DNA from 2 places in the Massilia timonae genome. Region 2 is predicted to be linked to the other one. Evidence: predicted binding sites of a transcription regulator. Region 2 holds the regulator's gene; the other holds the start of a gene.

Region 1 (8,731 bases), 2.7 Mb from region 2:
AAGCACAGCCACCATGACATCGAACTCGAGCCGCCGCGCAAGGACAGCGCGCGCCTGCGCCTGGCCGGGGCGGCCGAGGTGATGATCGCCTCGCCTTACCGCATTGCCATCATGCGCGAGCTGCGCGCGGAGCCAGAGCCGGGACTGGAAGCGTTGCTGGCGCGGCTGTCGCCGGCCGACCTGACCCTGGTCGAAGGGTATAAATGGGAATCGTTGCCCAAGCTCGAGGTACATCGCCCGAGCCTGGGCAAGCCGCCGCTGTTCCAGGACGATGTCACGATCCTGGCCGTGCTCTCGGACGCGGCGCGGCCGGCGGACGCGCGCGCCGGACTCGCCTGGCTCGACTTGAACGACCTGGGGCGGGTGGTGGACTGGGTTTGCGGATGGTTAAAGATGCAGCCTCAAGTTCTGGTCGATGAGGCCGTTAAAGACTGACAAGTCTTTTTCTGGAGAAGTGTATGGACGTCACGAACATTGCCAAGCTTGCAACCAGCATGGCCGAAACCGGTATCCGTCAGGAAGTGGGCGTGTCCATGCTCAAGAAATCCATAGACATCCAGGCGGCGTCGGCCGCCCAGTTGCTCGACGCGCTGCCACAGCCGCAAAACCTGCCGCCCCACCTGGGCAATACGATCAATACGAAAGCTTGAACCCGGGCTTGAACGACCCGGGATCGTCGCTGCATCCGGCGCGAACTCGAGCGCGAAAGCCGGGTCGAAGATCACATGGGATTGTGTCTTGCCTTTTGAAACCCGGCCTCGATGCCGGGTTTTTGCTGTCGTCGATCAGTGGAAGGCGCGCAGGATGCGTTCTTCGCCCGACCTGTCGTTGTAACGGTCATTGGCGGCGCGGGTGGCGGCCATCATGCGCTCCAGCTGCGCATCCTCGAAACGGGACAGTTCTTCATTGGCCGCTTCCAGGGCGAGCGACAGCTTGGCGCGCGCGTTCTGGTACAGGGCGCTGGAATAGTGATCGGTATTCTTGAGCAGTTCTTCCGCGTTTTCGATCACGAGGCGCAGGTCGCCAATCAATTGCTCCTGCGTTTGTGCGCTGTGTTCCGGGGTTTCCATCGCCTTCACCTCTAAGCCGTATGAGTGACGTCTTAAAATATAAACAAGGAAGCCCCGCTCTGTTTGTTAGTGCGCAAACATAAGGCCGCCGTTCCGGCGCCCCATTTCTTGCACTATCAGCCCGGCTCGCGGGCGCCAACAGCTTACTGCACGGTGATGCGCAGGTCGCCGACCGAGACGGTCTGGCCACTGCGGATTTTCGCCGTTTTGCGGAGTTCCTGTCGTCCATCGACCGACACCACGCCGCTGGCGACCATGTTCTTGCCGGCGCCGCCGCTGTCGACCAGGCCGACCAGCTTCAGCAGCTGATTGACCTCGACGAATTCTGATGTCAAATCGAAAACTATTTTTTGCATTCTATCCTCGGGTTGGTGAAGGCGGCGTACGATTGATGAGGCCGCCTATTTGAAGCGCATGTAGCAGCGTCCGGTGGCGCCGTGCCGGCACCCGGTACACGCCGTCTCGCCGTCCGGCTTACACCGGATCCGGATGCGTCATGTCGATCGGCACGATCCACTGGTCGAACTGCTGTTCGTCGACGAAGCCGCTCTGCAGGGCGGCCTGGCGCAAGGTCAGGCCGTCCGTCGATGCCTTCTTGGCGATCTGCGCGGCGCGATCATACCCGATGTGCGGCGCCAGCGCAGTCACCAGCATCAGCGATTTTTCCATCAGCTCGCCGATGCGGGCGCGGTTCGGCTCGATGCCCTGGGCGCAATGCGTGTCGAAGGAGCGCATGCCGTCGGCCAGCAGGCGCGCGCTTTGCAGGAAGTTGTGGACGATCATGGGCTTGAACACATTGAGCTCGAAATTGCCCTGGGAGCCGCCGACCGTGATGGCGACGTCGTTGCCGAACACCTGGCAGCACAGCATGGTGAGCGCCTCGCATTGGGTCGGATTGACCTTGCCCGGCATGATCGAGCTGCCCGGCTCGTTCTCGGGGATGGTGATCTCGCCCAGGCCCGAGCGGGGGCCGGACGCCATCCAGCGCACGTCGTTGGCGATCTTCATGAGGGCGGTGGCCAGGGTCTTGAAGGCGCCGTGGGCGGCGACCATGGCGTCGTGGGCGGCCAGGGCCATGAACTTGTTCGGCGCGGTCTTGAACGACAGGCCGGTGCGCGAGCCGAGCTCGGCTGCGATGCGCGGGGCGAACTCGGGGTGGGCATTCAGGCCGGTGCCCACGGCGGTTCCGCCGGCGGCCAGCAGCAGCAGGCCGGGCAGGGCGGACTTGAGCTGCTGCTCGGCATAGTCGAGCTGGGCCACGTAGCCGGAGAATTCCTGGCCCAGGGTCAGCGGCGTCGCATCCTGCAGGTGGGTGCGGCCGATCTTGACGATCGGCTCGAAGTCGCGCGACTTGCGCAGCAGGGTGCCGCGCAGCTGGGCCAGCGCGGGCAATACCTCCTTGGCCAGGGCCCAGGCGGCGGCCACGTGCATGGCGGTCGGGAAGATGTCGTTCGACGATTGGCCCATGTTGACGTGGTCGTTCGGGTGCAGCAGGCGGCCTTCGCCGCGCGCGCCGCCCAGCAGCTCGGAGCCGCGGTTGGCCAGCACTTCGTTCATGTTCATATTGCTCTGCGTGCCCGAGCCCGTCTGCCACACGGCGAGCGGGAATTCGGCCGGATGGCGGCCCTCGAGCACTTCGTCGGCAGCCCGGATGATGGCGTCGGCCTTGTCGCTGGAAAGCTTGCCGAGCGAGCGGTTGACCGCCGCCGCCGCGCGCTTGACCTGGGCCAGCGCCGCGACCAGCTCGGGCGCCATGCGCTCGGTGGAGATGTGGAAATGGTGGAGCGAGCGCTGGGTCTGCGCACCCCAAAGACGATCGGCGGGCACGTCGATCGGGCCAAAGCTGTCCTTCTCAATCCTGTTTTCCATAGACATTCCTGTTGTACGAGGGGGCTGGGATTAAAGAGTTTATCGCAATGTCCGTTAATTACGCTTGGGCTTCACTCTCGGTATTCCTTATGGCTAGCCGCCTCCCCTTGATCATCACTTGCGCGCTACTCTCTGGCGCTGCCGGCGCAGCCGAACCGGGCGAAGCGCGGGTCGCGTCGTATATCGGCCAGCAGCTCGTGGCCGACATCGAACTGACCATGCTCAACGCCCCGGCGACGCCGGTGCAGGTGCGCCTGGCCCATCCGAACGTCTACCGCGGCGCCAATATCGGCATGCCGCACGTGCTGTCGACACTCAACATGACTGTGACGCAGCGCGATGGCCGCCAGTTCCTGCACGTGACGTCGCTGGCCCCGGTTGAGTCAAACCGCCTGCATCTGTACCTGGAATTGGCCGATGGCGTTCAGCGCGACGTGCGCCTGGTTACCTTGTCGATGGCGGCGAATCCGAATCCACCGCCGCCGGCGCCGGTCAGGATGCCGGCGCCGGTCGTGGCCGATACGCCAGCGCCGGCCGCCCCAGTCGTGGCCAGGCCGCCGCCACGGCCGCGCCCGGCGCCAACGCCCAAGCCGGTCGTCGCGAAAATCGAGGCGGCGCCGAAGCAGAAGCCCGAGCCCGCGCCCAAACCGGAACCGAAACAGGAAGCCCGGCCAGTGCCGGCAGCGGAGCCGAAGCCGGCTCCCCAGGCGCTGCCCCTGCCACTGGCTGCCCCGGCGACGCCGGCCGCCTGTGCGCCCGCGCCCGACGTCGACCGCTCGACCGTGTGCGCCGCGCTGGACTACAAGAATGCGCAATTGCGCGAACAGATCGGCCAGCTGGAAGACAAGGTGAGGGTATTGCAGGTGGCGCTTGGCGCCAGTCCGGCGGACGTCAGCAGGGCGCGGCCGCTTGATCCGAACAAGCCGCATCCGGCGCGGCGGCGCCCGGCGCCCGAACCGGAGGCGTCGACGCCCTGGGGCTGGATCGCCGGCGGCGTTGGCGCCGTGCTGGCGCTGGCCGGGGCGGCGATCCTGATAGTGCGCCGTCGCAAGCGGGCAGGGCAGATCCAGCCCATGCCCAGCGTGCCCTTGATGACCCGTCTGCGCCAGCGCTTCGCGCGCAAGAAAGCGGGCCAGGAGCCGGTCGAGCCGAAGCTGGACGAGACTGAACAGGAAATGTCTACACAACTTTGATTTTGCGTTATACTGGACTTGTGATCGACGAGGTCACAGACGGCACAGGGTCTGCGCAGCCACCACCGATAGCGTGGCGCGACAACAGACGACCGTTGATGAAACGCCTGTGACCGGAAGCAGTCCACTTGCCTGCAGCGGCGGTGGACGCCGGGAGCAACCGGCAAGAGGCGACGCCAGCAGATAGCTGGGGATCGCCCTCCACCCGATTCGCTGCCGAGCCACTGGCTCGGCGGCAGCCAAGGCGCCCGATGGGCGCCTTGTCATTTGTGCTTCAACCTTTCCCCGCCTTGTTCCGGCAACAAAAAAGGCACCCGCAGGTGCCTTGGTTCAGGATTCGCCAGGAATCAGTGCGCTTGCAGCGCGCGGTCCAGCTGGCCATCGAATGGCTCGGTCACGTCGCGAATCGCGCGGTCGTTGGCCATCAGCTGCTTGAGCAGGTCGATCTTGCGCAGGCGCTGGGCGCCTTCCAGGGCCGGCATGCCGGCGGCGGCGCTGCGCGCTTCGACCTTGGCTTCCACGTTCAGGTTGGCAAACTCGTTCCAGTCGCCGGCCTTGGCGGCTTCCGACATCTGACGGGTCAGGCCAGCCAGGTTTTCGTACACCGCGAGGACTTCGTTTGCGTTCATGTTGCCACCAAAACAATGAAACTCCGGCCGGATTGCCGGTTGTCTGACTCTATTACGGCAGGGATTGTGGGAACTTTAGGGTGACTTCGAAATTTTTTTGAATTTTTTTTCTGACGTGGCGAGCATGTCCGGCGAAGCCGTTCGCCGCCGGCTGGCATACTGTCGTCATGGATCACGATAACAATCACGACGACATCGCCCGCCGCACGCTGGCGCATTACGAGCGCAATGCCGATGCCTTCTTCGCCGGCACGATCGACCACGACGTCAGCCAGAACATCGCCGCCCTGCTGGAAGCGATCGAGTCGCCGAGCCCGTACACCATCCTCGACCTGGGCTGCGGCCCGGGGCGTGACTTGAAAGCCTTCAGCACGCTCGGCCACCGCGCCATCGGCGTCGACGGCAGTGAGCGTTTCGTCGCCATGGCGCGCGACTACAGCGGCTGCGAGGTCTGGCATCAAGACTTCCTACACCTTGATTTGCCTCAAGCGACCTTTGATGGCATTTTCGCCAACGCCGTGCTGTTCCATGTGCCCAGCGCTGCCTTGCCCCAGGTGCTCGCGCATCTGCACGCCGCGCTCAAGCCGGGCGGCGTGCTGTTCAGTTCGAATCCGCGCGGCGACAACCAGGAAGGCTGGAACGGCCCGCGCTACGGCAGTTATTACGACTACGCCACCTGGGAACGCTACCTGCGCGCGGCCGGTTTCACGGCCCTGCACCATTACTACCGTCCGCCCGGCTTGCCGCGCGAGCAGCAGCCCTGGTTGGCCAGTGTGTGGCGTAAGCCTGTTTGTTAAGCGTCGAACAGAACCGCTTGGCAGTTATCCTTACCATCAAGGCTCATCCACGTAACAGGCAAGGAGATTGCAATGAACAAGGATCAAGTCAAAGGCAAGGCGAAGGAAGTTGGCGGAAAGGTGCAGCAGAAAGTCGGCGAAGCCGTCGGCAGCCGCCAGCAGCAGAGCGAAGGCCTGTCGAATCAGGCCGAGGGCAAGGTCCAGAAGAAAGTTGGCGACATGAAGGAAATCGCCAAAGGCAACCGCTGATCTGCCTTCCGCCCCATGACGAAGCCGCGCAATCGCGCGGCTTTATTTTTGCGCCGACAATCTCTGAAATGCCGCGGCACGGCACTCCAGAAACGAGGCAAGTCAACTCGACCCAACCCCCTTCGCCGGTCTGTCCCCCAGCACGTCTTCTATATAGAGCATCTTGACCAGCACCGACAGCACGGCGGCCAGCGGCGTCGCCAGCGCCACGCCGGCAAAGCCGAACAGGGTGCCGAAGATCAGTTGCATCACGATCACCAGCGCGGGCGGCAGTTCGATCGCCTTGGCTTCGATCATCGGCTGCAGCACATAACCCTCGAGCATATTGATCGCCGCGAACAACAGCAGCGCATACATGGCCATTTCCGGACTGATCGACAGCGCCAGCAGCACCGCCGGGACGCCGGCCATGATCGGGCCGAGGTAGGGAATGAAGTCGAGCAGGCCGGCGATGACGCCCAGGATCAGTGCCAGCGGCACGCCCAGCAGGGAGAGGCCGATCGCGGTCGTGGTGCCGACGATCAGCATCGAGACCGCCTTGCCGACCAGCCAGCTGGCCAGCGAATCGCCCATCTCGTCGATGACTTCGCGTGCGCGGCCGCGCTTGTGTTGCGGGATCAGGCGGATGAAGCCGCCCGTATACACGCCCGGTGTGGCGGCAAAATAGATGCCGACGAAAATGATGATGACGACATTGCCGAGGGCGCCCAGGATGCCTGTGAAGAACAGGCCGGCATTCGGCACCATCGAACTCATCTGCTTGACGATGTCTTCCGGCGGCGGCAGTTCGTCGACGACGCGCTTGATCAGCGGATGCTGCTCGACTTCGCCCTGCAGGCGCTCGATCGCGGCCGGGATTTCCTTCGCCAGCTGGGTCGACTGTTCGGAAATCTGCGGCGCCATGGCCCAGCCGCCCAGGCCGATGATGGCGCTGAGCAGCAGCACCACCACGCCGAGCGCGAGCTTGCGCCGCATGTGGAAGCGCCGATGCATGATCTCGCTCAATTTGTAGAGCAGGATGGCGAACAGGATGCAGGCGAACACCAGCAACAGCGCATCGGCCGCCAGCACGACGGCGGCCAGGCCGAGGATGAACAGCACGGCGATGCCATTGACGAGGGTCACGCGGCGCGCCAGGCGGCGTTGGGCCTGTGGGGCTTCCTGGGTGGCGGGGACGGCTTCGGTATTGTTGTTATTCATGGAGGATTCTCTTCTTGAGCGGCGCGCCGCGTTGCAAGAAAAGATTAGCATTTAAGCTATAAAAATGTCGCGCGGCTGGGGTTGATTGACTGTGTGCGTGCGCTAACAGATGAGCAGGCGCGAAAGGACTATTCTGTATCCATCGCATGGCCATTCAGGCATGCACTACTCAAGGAGAACACCATGAACAAAGACCAAGTCGAAGGCAAACTGAAAGACATCGGCGGCAAGATTCAGGAAGGCGCCGGCAAAGTGGTGGGCAGCACCGAACAGCAGGCCAAGGGCCTGGCGAACCAGGCCGAGGGCAAGACCCAGGAAGCCTACGGCGACGCGAAAGAAGTCGTGAAGGATGCCGTGGACCAGACGAACCGCCCAGCGCCACGTCCATAATCCACACCGCGCTGTAAAGGCGCAATGAAAAACGGCCGCGTCGATCGACGCGGCCGTTTTTGTTCCAAGAAGTCGAACTCAGTTCGGCTGCGTGCCGCCCAGCTGCTTCTTGAAGTAGGACTCGATCAGCCCATACACGTGGCGCTGGTTGGTGCGGCCCGACATGCCGTGCTTGGCGCCCGGATAGGTCATCAGGTCGAACTGCACATTGCGCTTCACGAGTTCGTCGATCAGCAGGGTGGTGTTCGAGAACAGCACATTGTCGTCGGCCATGCCGTGGATCAGCAGCAGGTGCGACTTCATGCCGTCCAGGTGGGCGAACACGCCGCTGCGCTTGTACGCCTCCGGGTCGCCCTTCGGCGTGCCGCCGACGTAGCGCTCGGTATAGTGGGTGTCGTACAGCGCCCAGTCGGTCACCGGCGCCACCGACACGCCCATCGCGATCTTGTCCGACGCTGCGGACAGCAGGCGCAGGGTCATGAAGCCGCCGTAGCTCCAGCCGAACACGCCCACCCGTTTCGGATCGACGAAGCTCTGCTTGGCCAGCCAGTCGATGCCGGCCACCTGGTCTTCGACTTCGTGCTTGCCCAGGTTGTTGTGCAGCACGTCGGTGAACTGGCGCTCGCGGCGGCCCGAGCCGCGGTTGTCGAGGCGGAAGACCACGAAGCCCTGCTGCGCCATGTACTGGTCAAAATAATTGCCCCAGGCACGGGTCACGCGTTGCGAGTGCGGGCCGCCATAGGTGAACAGGAACACCGGATAGCGCTTATTGGCATCGAAACCGGCCGGCTTGATGATCGAGTAGTGCAGGGTCTGGCCATCGGCCGCCTTCAGGGTGCCGTATTCGGTCGGCAGGTGCGCATCGAGGTGGCGCGTGTACGGATGGTTGGCGTTGAGTTCGTTCTTCTCGATCCACTCGACCATGCTGCCGTCGGCGCGACGGATCGACACCTGCGGCGGGGTGTTCGGGTTCGAATAGGTATCGACGAACAGCTTGCCGTTGCCGGCGAACGAAGCCTCGTGCCAGCCGTCGCCCTGGGTGATGCGGGTCGGCTTGTCGGCGCCGCGGCCATCCAGCGACAGCGCATAGGTCTGCTTGTCGATCACGGCGTCGCGGTTCGACGAGACATAGATCTTGCCGGCGCCTTCATCGACGGCCAGGATATTGTCCACGCCCCAGTCGCCGCGCGAGATCGGGTGCAGCAGCTTGCCGTTCAGGTCGTACAAATACAGATGCTTGCGGCCGCTGCGCTCGGACGCCCAGACGAAGGCCTGGCGGTTCTTGAGGAAGCGCAGGTCGTTATGGACTTCGACCCAGGTAGGGGAGGTTTCCG
Region 2 (8,731 bases):
ACGTGACGTCCTGGCCGATCAGGAGCAGCATGTGGCCGCCCGCCTGCTGGGTGCGGCGGATGTTGAACTCGACGTAGCGCACGCCGTCGGCGCGGCCGTCCAGCGTCACCAGCACGTTGTCCTGCGGCGCGCCGGTGCGCAGCGCCTCGTCGACGCGCGCCGCCAGCTCGGGGGCGGGCAGCCATTGCTCGAGCGGGTGCCCGGCTGCGGCGGCTTCTTCCGGCGCGCCGACCAGGTCGGCCATCGTGCGGTTCATCGAGCGCACCTTGCGGTCGGCATCCACCACCACAAGGCCGGCGGGCATGCCGTCGATCACCTGTTCCAGGTAGTCGCGGTTCTGGCGCACATTGCGCTGGTCGGCGTGGGCATAGGTGTCCAGCGCCAGCCCCATGTCGAAGCAGACCACCTTCAGCACCGCATCCCAGGCCTCGATGAAGCGCGCCGGATCGTGGTCCAGCTTTTGCCACAGCAGGCTGGACAGTTCAGAGAGGTATTTGCGGTAGGCGCCGATATACCATTTCGGGTCGAGCCCGATGCGCTGGTGGGTGGCGCCCACGCGCAGGCGCTCGTGGATGTAGGCCGGGCCGTAGTCGCCGGCCGTCAGGCTGCTGAAGTAGCCGGCCTGTGCGCGCCGCAGGCGTGAGGTGGTTTCGCTGTCGGCCAGCAGCTCGCGCAGGCGCGGGAAGGCCAACAGGTGTGCATAAAAACTGTCCGAGAAGGTGTCGCGCTCCTGGTCCAGCAAGGCGTGCACCTCGCGCAGGACGGCGGCGTCGCGCTCGTCGAACTGCAGAAAACTGCGGCGCGCCGCGATTTCTTCGTCGTCCAGGCCGATCTCTCGTGCGAGGGCGTCGATCATTTCCCGGGTTTCCCTCATGCAATCCTCCGCGCCTGCAAGAACCGCACCGACCTGGCCGTACCACTTCTCATCTGGGTAATCATGGGAAACGCCTCTGGTCAATCGTCTTGACCAAGAATTAATAACCTGCTGGATATCTTAGTTGCATGATAGCAAATAGCTTCATGGCGGTCTGTCACTTACTGGCGATCTGTTGTTTATTTGTCTTAGTGTTTGCCGGCCTATTAACTTGGTTTAAGTCGAGAAGCGCTGGACGTTGCACCAGCACAAGATGCAGCGCAGGGATGGGGTGACAGTGGGGAATCGTCATCATTTCAGGAGCCCGCCATGTCCCCCCACCCTCTCTTGCCTTCGGCCGCCGCCGCGGCCCTGGTGCTGGCGTTGTCCAGCAGCCCCGCGGCCGCCGTCGACGTCACCGTCACGCCGGTGAAGCCCACCGTCGAGCGCGGCGACGACGTGATGGTGCGCGTCACGCTCACCAATTCGTCGGGCGCCGCCCAGCACCTGCTGCGCTGGCGCACGCCGCTGGATGGGGTGGAGGCGCCCTTGTTCGAGGTACGGCGCGACGGCCAGCCGGTGCGCTATCTCGGCCGGCGCATCAAGCGCGCCGCGCCCGGTCCGGCGGACTACGTGCGCCTGGATCCCGGCGCTTCGCTCAGCAAGACGGTCGAGCTGTCGCGGCTGTACGAAATGAGCGTGACCGGCAGCTACACGATCCGCTACCACAGCGCGGCCATGCCGGCGCCGGGCGCCGGCGTCCAGGCGGTGGTCGGTGAACTGGTCTCGAAGCCGGTCAGCATCTGGGTCGACGGCCGCCTGCCGCGCGGCGCCAAGCCGGCCGCCATGGCGCCGGAACCGGGCGGGGCCGGCCTGAGCTACGCCAATTGCTCGAACGCCCAGCAGGAGCAACTGGTGACGGCGATGGACGCGGGCCGCGCGATGACGGCCGACAGCCACGCTTATCTGACGTCCGGCAAGCAATATGGCGAGCGCTACACGACCTGGTTCGGCGCCCTCGACGCCGCGCGCGGCGCCAAGGTCACCAGCAATTTCACGGCCATCAAGGACGCGTTCGAGAACAAGCCGGTCAAGTTCGACTGCGATTGCGACGAGCCGTATTTCGCCTATGTGTACCCGGCGCGGCCCTACACCGTGTGGGTGTGCAGGGCGTTCTGGGCCGCGGCCGTGACCGGCACCGATTCGCGCGGCGGCACCCTGCTGCACGAACTCAGCCATTTCGACGTGGTGGCGGCGACCGACGACCATGTGTACGGCCAGGCCGGCGCGGCCGAACTGGCGCGCACGGCGCCGGAGCGGGCGATCAACAACGCCGACTCACATGAGTATTTTGGGGAGAATACGCCTGCGCAGCAATGATGGCCGGACCGGTTGGGTGGACGGCCGAGCCATCCACCCAACCGGTCAGGTAGTAGGCTCTACCGCTGCGTAAACGAAAACTTCACCGGAATCGCCGGACTGCTCTTGATGCTGGCCGCATCGAGCTTGCCCAGGCTACTCAGCCACGGCCCGGCATAGCGGATCTCGTAGCTGTGCTGCCCCGGCTTGAAGGCATAGGCCTGGGTGATGTCGATCGTGTTCAGGTGCGTGGTCTGCGGCTTGACCTCGAGGTAGTCGGCCGGGCCCGGCGCGGCGCGCTTGACCATGCGGCCGGTATAGGCCACTTCTTCCTCGGGCGTGCGCAGGTTGAAGCGCGGGGCGGTCAGGTCGTCGCCCAGGGCGATCTCGCGCGGGATCCACACCGACTGGTCGCCGCGGTTCTCGATCAGCACCCGCACCTTGACCGACTTGGCGCCGGTCTCGACCTCGAGCCGGTGATGCACGTTCACCTTGGCCTCCACGGCCTTGACCGCGCCGACCAGGCCGCCCAGCGCCAGCAACGTCGCCAGCACAGCTGCCGGCATGCTTCGTTTGACATGCATCTCGTCTCCTTACGACACGGGGCCACCATGGTGTTCAAAAAAGGCTGCCGCTGATACGGCAACCGCCTTTCGATTATGACATGAGTTATCGCTGCAGTTCAGGGAAGAATGTTACCGCCTGTTTCAGGCAAGGCCGCCAGGATGGTCACCGCCACCCGCCGGTTGCGGGTCTGCCCGGCCACGTCCGTGTTCGGCGCCACCGGCCGCGTGTCGGCAAAGCCGATCGCCGACAGGCGCGCCGGCGGCAGGCCGTTGTCGATGAACAGGCGCACCACGCTCGATGCGCGCGCGGTCGACAGTTCCCAGTTCGACGGATACACGGGGCTGGCGATCGGCACGTCGTCGGTATGGCCCTCGACCTCGATGCGGTGGGTATCGTCCCTGAGCAGGCCGGCCACGGCGCCCAGCACTTCGCGCGCCTCCGGGTCGAGCGCCGCTTCGCCCTGCTCGAACAGCACGCTGGCATTGATCTCGACGCTGACGCCGCGCGCGTTCTGGGTCACCCGCACCTGGCCCGACTTCACCAGCGGCAGCAGGGTCGCCGACAGCTCGCGCGCCATCACGCCCATGCGCTCCTGCTCGCGGCGCGCGGCCTCGTTGCGCTTGCGGTTGATGATGTGCGACAGCGGCAGCACCGGCTCGACGTTGGTATTGACCTGCGTGGCCGCGCCGCGTCCGCCGAAGGCGTCGCCCAGGGCGTCGGACAGCACCTGGTACTTGCCTTCGTTGACGATGGAGATCGCGTACATCACCACGAAAAAGGCGAACAGCAAGGTGATCAGGTCGGCGTACGAGATCAGCCAGCGCTCGTGGTGCTCTTGCGGGACGTCGTCGTCGTAGCGCTTGCGGGCCATGATGTCGCCTGCCGTCAGTGGCGCGCCAGCAGGCTGGCGACGCGCTCGTCGACCACGCGGCCGTGGTCGCCGCTGGCGAGATCGGCGAACACCTCGGCCAGGATCTCGTACTGCGAGACCCGGTCGTTGACGATCGCCTTGAGCTTGTTGCCGACCGGGTAGAAGAACAGGTTGGCCAGGCCCACGCCGTACACGGTCGACACGAAGGCGACCGCGATGCCGGAACCCAGGCGCGCCGGGTCGGACAGGTTTTCCATCACGTGGATCAGGCCCAGCACGGCGCCCAGGATGCCGATCGTCGGCGCATAGCCGGCCGCCGATTCCCAGATGCGCGCCGCTTGGCGCTGGGCGAATTCATAGCCGTTGATCTCGTGTTCCAGCAAGCTGCGCAGCTTGTCCGGCGCGATGCCGTCCACCACCAGGCGCAGGCCCTTGGCCACGAACGGGTCGGCCTTGTTCATGTACTGCTCCAGCGACAGCAGGCCGTCGCGGCGCGCCGACTGGCTCCACAGCGTGATGTCGCGCGACAGTTTCTGGCGCCCGTTCTTCGGCGGCACGAACACCCAGCGCAGCATGCCGAGGCCGCGCAGGAAGGTGCGGGTTTCGCTCTGCAGCAGCACGGCGCCGAAGGTGCCGACCACGACAATGGCGAAGGCGGCCGGCTGCATCAGCGATGCAAACTTGCCGCCGTCGAGCGTGTAGCCGAGGAAAATGCCGGCGATCGCCAGCACCAGGCCGCCTACGCTGGCCCAGTCCATATATGCTCTCGCAAAGTGGTGCGCAGGCGCGCGACGGCCTGGGTGTGCAGCTGCGACACCCGCGATTCACTCACACCCATGACGGCGCCGATTTCCTTCAGGTTCAATTCCTCTTCGTAGTACAAGCCCATCAACAGTTTCTCGCGCGGCGGCAGGTTGTCGATGGCCTCGATCACCGCGTGGCGGAAGTCGGTCTCCATCAGGCCGCGCAAGGGGTCGCTGTCGTCCACCGCGTAGCGGTCGAGGAAGTTGCCGTCGCCGTCGTCGTCGTGGAAATCTTCGTAATAGACCAGCTGGTGGCCGCCCGAGTCGGCCAGCATCTCCTGGTAATCCTCGAGCGAGAGCTTGAGCGACTTGGCCACTTCGGATTCGCTCGGCGGCCGGCCCAGGCGCTGCTGCAGCTCGTGCATCGCGGTCTCGACCTTGCGCATGTTCTGGCGCGTGCTGCGCGGCATCCAGTCGCTGCTGCGCAATTCGTCGAGCATGGCGCCGCGGATGCGCAGCACCGCATAGGTCTCGAACTGCGCGCCGTGGTTGTCCTCGTAGCGGTTGATGGCGTCCAGCAGGCCGATCATGCCAGCTTGCACCAGGTCATCCACCTCCACCGAAGGCGGCAGCTTGGCCTTCATGTGGTGAGCAAGACGCTTTACCAACGGCATATGCTCCGTCAGCAAAGAATTCTTGTCCGCTTTCCCTTTGACCGTGTACATGCTGGTGTCAGTCTTCTCTCTACGTGTCTTCTATTGCCGATGTCGATTACGAACCAAAGTGGGCCGCGCTCCCCTGCTTGCCGAACTGCGGCATGGCGTGCAGCGCGAACTTGCCTGCCAGCTGGCGAAACGCCACCGACGCGCCGGCCAGCGGGAAGGCGTCGACCACGGCCCGGCCCAGGCGCGCGGCCCGGTGCAGATACTCGTCGGCCGGCACCGAGCCCATGAAACTGAGCTTGACGGCAAGGTAACGTGTTGCTGCTGCTGACATATTATCGTATACCACCTTGGCCTCTGCCTCTGTCGCACCGGTAACAAGGATACCGAATGGGCGCCGGCCCAGTTGCTGCGACAGCCGCTTGATCAGCGCATAGGCGTTCGTGATAGACGCCGCGCTGGTGGACACCTGCACCACGATCTCGGAATCGAGCATCGAGGCCACCGGGAAATCGCCGTCCGGGCCGAGCTCGGCGTCGACGATGACGATGCCGGTTTGCAGCGCCAGCACGTCGAAGGTATTGCCCAGGCGGCGCGCCTCGGCTGCGGTTTCGGGCGCGCCCATCGGCACCACCGAAAAGCCTTGCGGCGCCGGGCGGATCACCTGGTTCAACGCGCTTTCCTGGCGCGCCACCTGCAGCAGCGAGGCGCGCCGGTTCATGCCGAGCCGGCGCGCGACGCCGTATTCCACTTCGCAGGCGTCGACGATCAGCACGTCGTTGCCGGTCTGGGCCAGCGAGGCGCCCAGGTTGACCAGCATGGCGCCCTTGTCGTCTTCAGGCGTGGCCGACAGGAAGGTGACCACGCGCGGACGCGGGCCCTGCAGCATGCGGCGCAGGCCTTCGGCCTGGTCGAAATCGAAACTAGCCACGGTTCACCTCGCGCGCGGCTTGTGCCGCAGCCATCATCAGCGGCATGTCGGCTTCATTTGCGCCGTTGCCGCGGTTGCGGAAAGCGCGGTCCACCAGCAGGTTGCGGTCGGCCACGTGCAGGTCTTCCGGCACGCGCTGGCCGTTCGAGATGTAGTGCAGGTTCAGCTTCTGGCGGATCACGACGTCGAGCACGCCGCCGATCGATGCGGCTTCGTCCATCTTGGTCATGATGGCGCCGTGCAGGCCGCTGCCCTGGTAGGCGCGCACCACTTCGTTCAGCGTTTCGTTGGTCGAGGTCGAGTTCAGGCACAGCAGGCGCTTCACGTCGGCGCCCGAGCCGGACAGCATGGCGACCTGCTCGGCCACCATGTGGTCGCGCTGCGACATGCCGATGGTGTCGATCAGCACGGTGTGCTTGTTGCGCAATTCCTTCAGGGCGATGCGCAGGTCGGCTTCGTCCTTCACCGAGTGCACCATCACGCCCAGGATCTTGCCGTAGATGCGCAGCTGCTCGTGGCCGCCGATACGGTAGGCGTCGGTGGTGATCAGGGCCAGCTTGTCCGGGCCGTGGCGCATCACGCAGCGCGCGGCCAGCTTGGCGGTGGTGGTGGTCTTGCCGACGCCGGTCGGGCCGACCAGGGCGTACACGCCGCCCTGCTCCAGCAGCGCGTCTTCGTTGCCGATGGTGGTCAGGTTACGCGCCAGCACGGTCTTCACCCAGCGCATGGCTTCCGCGGCATCCTTGGTCGCCGGCATTTTTTCAATCAGGAAGCGCGCCAGGGTGGCCGAGAAACCGGCGGCCAGCATCTCGCGCAGCACGGTCGCCTTGTGCGGCTCGCGCTGGGCGGTGGCGTTCCACGACAGTTCGGCCAGCTGGGTTTCCATCAGGCCGCGCATGGCGCGGATCTCGCTCATCATGCCGTTCATCTCGGCGGCGGCCGATTCCTTGGCCTGGGCGATGGCGGCGCTCATCATCGAGGTCATGGCGCTCATGTCGATGGTCGGCTCCGGGGCCGGCGCGCGGCGCTCGGCGTAGGTCGGGGCCGGGGGCACTTCCGCGTAGGCTGGCGCGATCGGCGCCGCTGGCGCGGCCGGGGCGGCGTCCTGCAGGCGGCGCGACAGGAAGGCCGGGGCGGCGGCGGGGGCCGCAGCCGGCATTGGGGCCAGGTCGTCGAAGTGCTGCAGCTGCGGCGCTGGCTGGGCCATTTCCGAATCGGCGGCCGGCGCGGCCAGCGAGGCCACGTCATCGTTGTCCAGCGCCAGGATCTCGACCTGGCCGTCGACTGGACGGTTGGAGAGGATGACGGCATCCGGACCAAGGGCTTCGCGCACCTTGCGCAATGCATCTCGGGACGTTGCTGCCGTAAATTTCTTCACCTTCATCTGGTTCTCCGCGCTTCAATCTGATTCTGCATGACGGGCACGATGCCCATCGATAGGAAGCATTATTAACGATGCCCTCAGGAAACCATCAGGGGAAAAGGATGGGGAAAATGGTCTATTTCGACGGAATCAGTAAAATCGATACTTTTTGACGAAGTGACAAGCCGGGATTGTCGTCAAAAGGCGTCTATGCTTGGACGATCTTTGCTCGCGCGTGGAGGTCTAAACAGGAAGGCAGGCCATCTGTCGATGGCGCCGGGAGGACACCATGGTCAAATCGATTCGATTGCTGTATCGCAACGTCCAGGGCCGCGTGCGATGCAATTACAACTGGGACTGGCAAAAGATGTGCGAGCGCTCCGCCGTCATGGTCACCGCTGTCGAGTGGAGCTGCGGGGGCGGGACGGGTGCCGTGACCTTTACCCACGATTCCTCTCCCGGCCACCCCCACCTGGGCCAGGCCAATGTATATGTGACCAATATCGGGCCGCACGATTCCGAGGGCGGGCCAGGCGGCGTCGAGTTCTATTTGCACGCCGACTCCGACACGCCGCTGGATGTACTGGTGACCATTACCGACCTGGGCCTGGTCGAGCGCACGATCAACGTCAAATGACGAGCCTGTTGTTGCGGCTCAGCGAGCGAACGCGATCTATCATCATGAGCGTGCATCATTCGCTCGCACCTGAAAGCCAGTCGGCCAATAAATATAGCAGGAAATTCCATGACAGCTTACGGGTGGGTACCTGCCAACTTATTGCGAAGACTCACTGACTGCATACGCCATCTCCCTATGATCAAAAGCTTGTTGGCTAAATTTAGGAGATAGCGAATGGTCGAGTGCACGTTCGAACTCAACGGCAAACCGATGAGCCTGTTCAAGATGGGCGCAACTCACTTTCCGGCGTTCTCAGGCCTTGGCAGGCATGTGAACCAACGGGAGTTTATTTGCACCCCAAACCTCGGTCCCATTCCTCCCGGCACCTACTATATTGTGGATCGTCAGTCAGGTGGCAGATTAGGCGCTCTACGGGATCTGTTGCGAGACCGATCGGAGTGGTTTGCCCTCTATGCAGCGGACGGCAAGATTGATGACGAAGTATTTTGCGACGATGTAAAGCGAGGAAACTTCAGACTTCATCCGAACCGAGTCGGCGGCGTGAGCCAGGGTTGCATCACTTTGGAGAGTCTGGCTGACTTCAACATATTGCGCGCCCATCTCAAAGCAAGCAACCAGGTCGACGTTCCGGGAAGCCCGCTGCAGGCCTATGGAAGGGTCATCGTCAGGTGAACAAAACCGTCACGCGTGTCCTTGTCGCCATCTGGATCCTCGTCGCCACTGTCGCGCTCACCCGACTGAT

The links. Region 2 encodes FliA, which starts transcription of late flagellar genes. Its sites were predicted from a motif close to CTAAAGTTTNNNNNNNNNNNGCCGNTA; they were not measured.
Region 1: LO55_RS00330 (flagellar protein FliT) is a predicted target of FliA. The motif match lies at 4,814-4,840, and genes of this name have one in related genera.

What each region holds. Positions count from the first base shown of each region.
Region 1 covers NZ_JRYB01000001.1:65,645-74,375, reverse strand. Annotated here, with positions in the region: gene mobB (molybdopterin-guanine dinucleotide biosynthesis protein B) at 1-435, shown strand, start outside; gene LO55_RS00355 (YjfB family protein) at 459-650, shown strand; gene LO55_RS00350 (DUF883 family protein) at 786-1,070, opposite strand; gene LO55_RS00345 (RNA-binding S4 domain-containing protein) at 1,214-1,426, opposite strand; gene fumC (class II fumarate hydratase) at 1,545-2,939, opposite strand; gene LO55_RS00335 (FimV/HubP-related protein) at 3,029-4,132, shown strand; gene LO55_RS00330 (flagellar protein FliT) at 4,480-4,761, opposite strand; gene LO55_RS00325 (class I SAM-dependent DNA methyltransferase) at 4,929-5,558, shown strand; gene LO55_RS00320 (CsbD family protein) at 5,631-5,807, shown strand; gene LO55_RS00315 (AI-2E family transporter) at 5,910-7,007, opposite strand; gene LO55_RS00310 (CsbD family protein) at 7,191-7,397, shown strand; gene LO55_RS00305 (S9 family peptidase) at 7,476-8,731, opposite strand, start outside.
Region 2 covers NZ_JRYB01000001.1:2,814,344-2,823,074, reverse strand. Annotated here, with positions in the region: gene LO55_RS12135 (EAL domain-containing protein) at 1-874, opposite strand, end outside; gene LO55_RS12130 (M35 family metalloendopeptidase) at 1,184-2,233, shown strand; gene LO55_RS12125 (hypothetical protein) at 2,293-2,796, opposite strand; gene motD (flagellar motor protein MotD) at 2,895-3,650, opposite strand; gene LO55_RS12115 (flagellar motor protein) at 3,665-4,408, opposite strand; gene LO55_RS12110 (RNA polymerase sigma factor FliA) at 4,390-5,118, opposite strand; gene LO55_RS12105 (MinD/ParA family ATP-binding protein) at 5,165-5,986, opposite strand; gene flhF (flagellar biosynthesis GTPase FlhF) at 5,979-7,370, opposite strand; gene LO55_RS12095 (hypothetical protein) at 7,639-7,986, shown strand; gene LO55_RS12090 (DUF2778 domain-containing protein) at 8,203-8,661, shown strand; gene LO55_RS12085 (hypothetical protein) at 8,658-8,731, shown strand, end outside.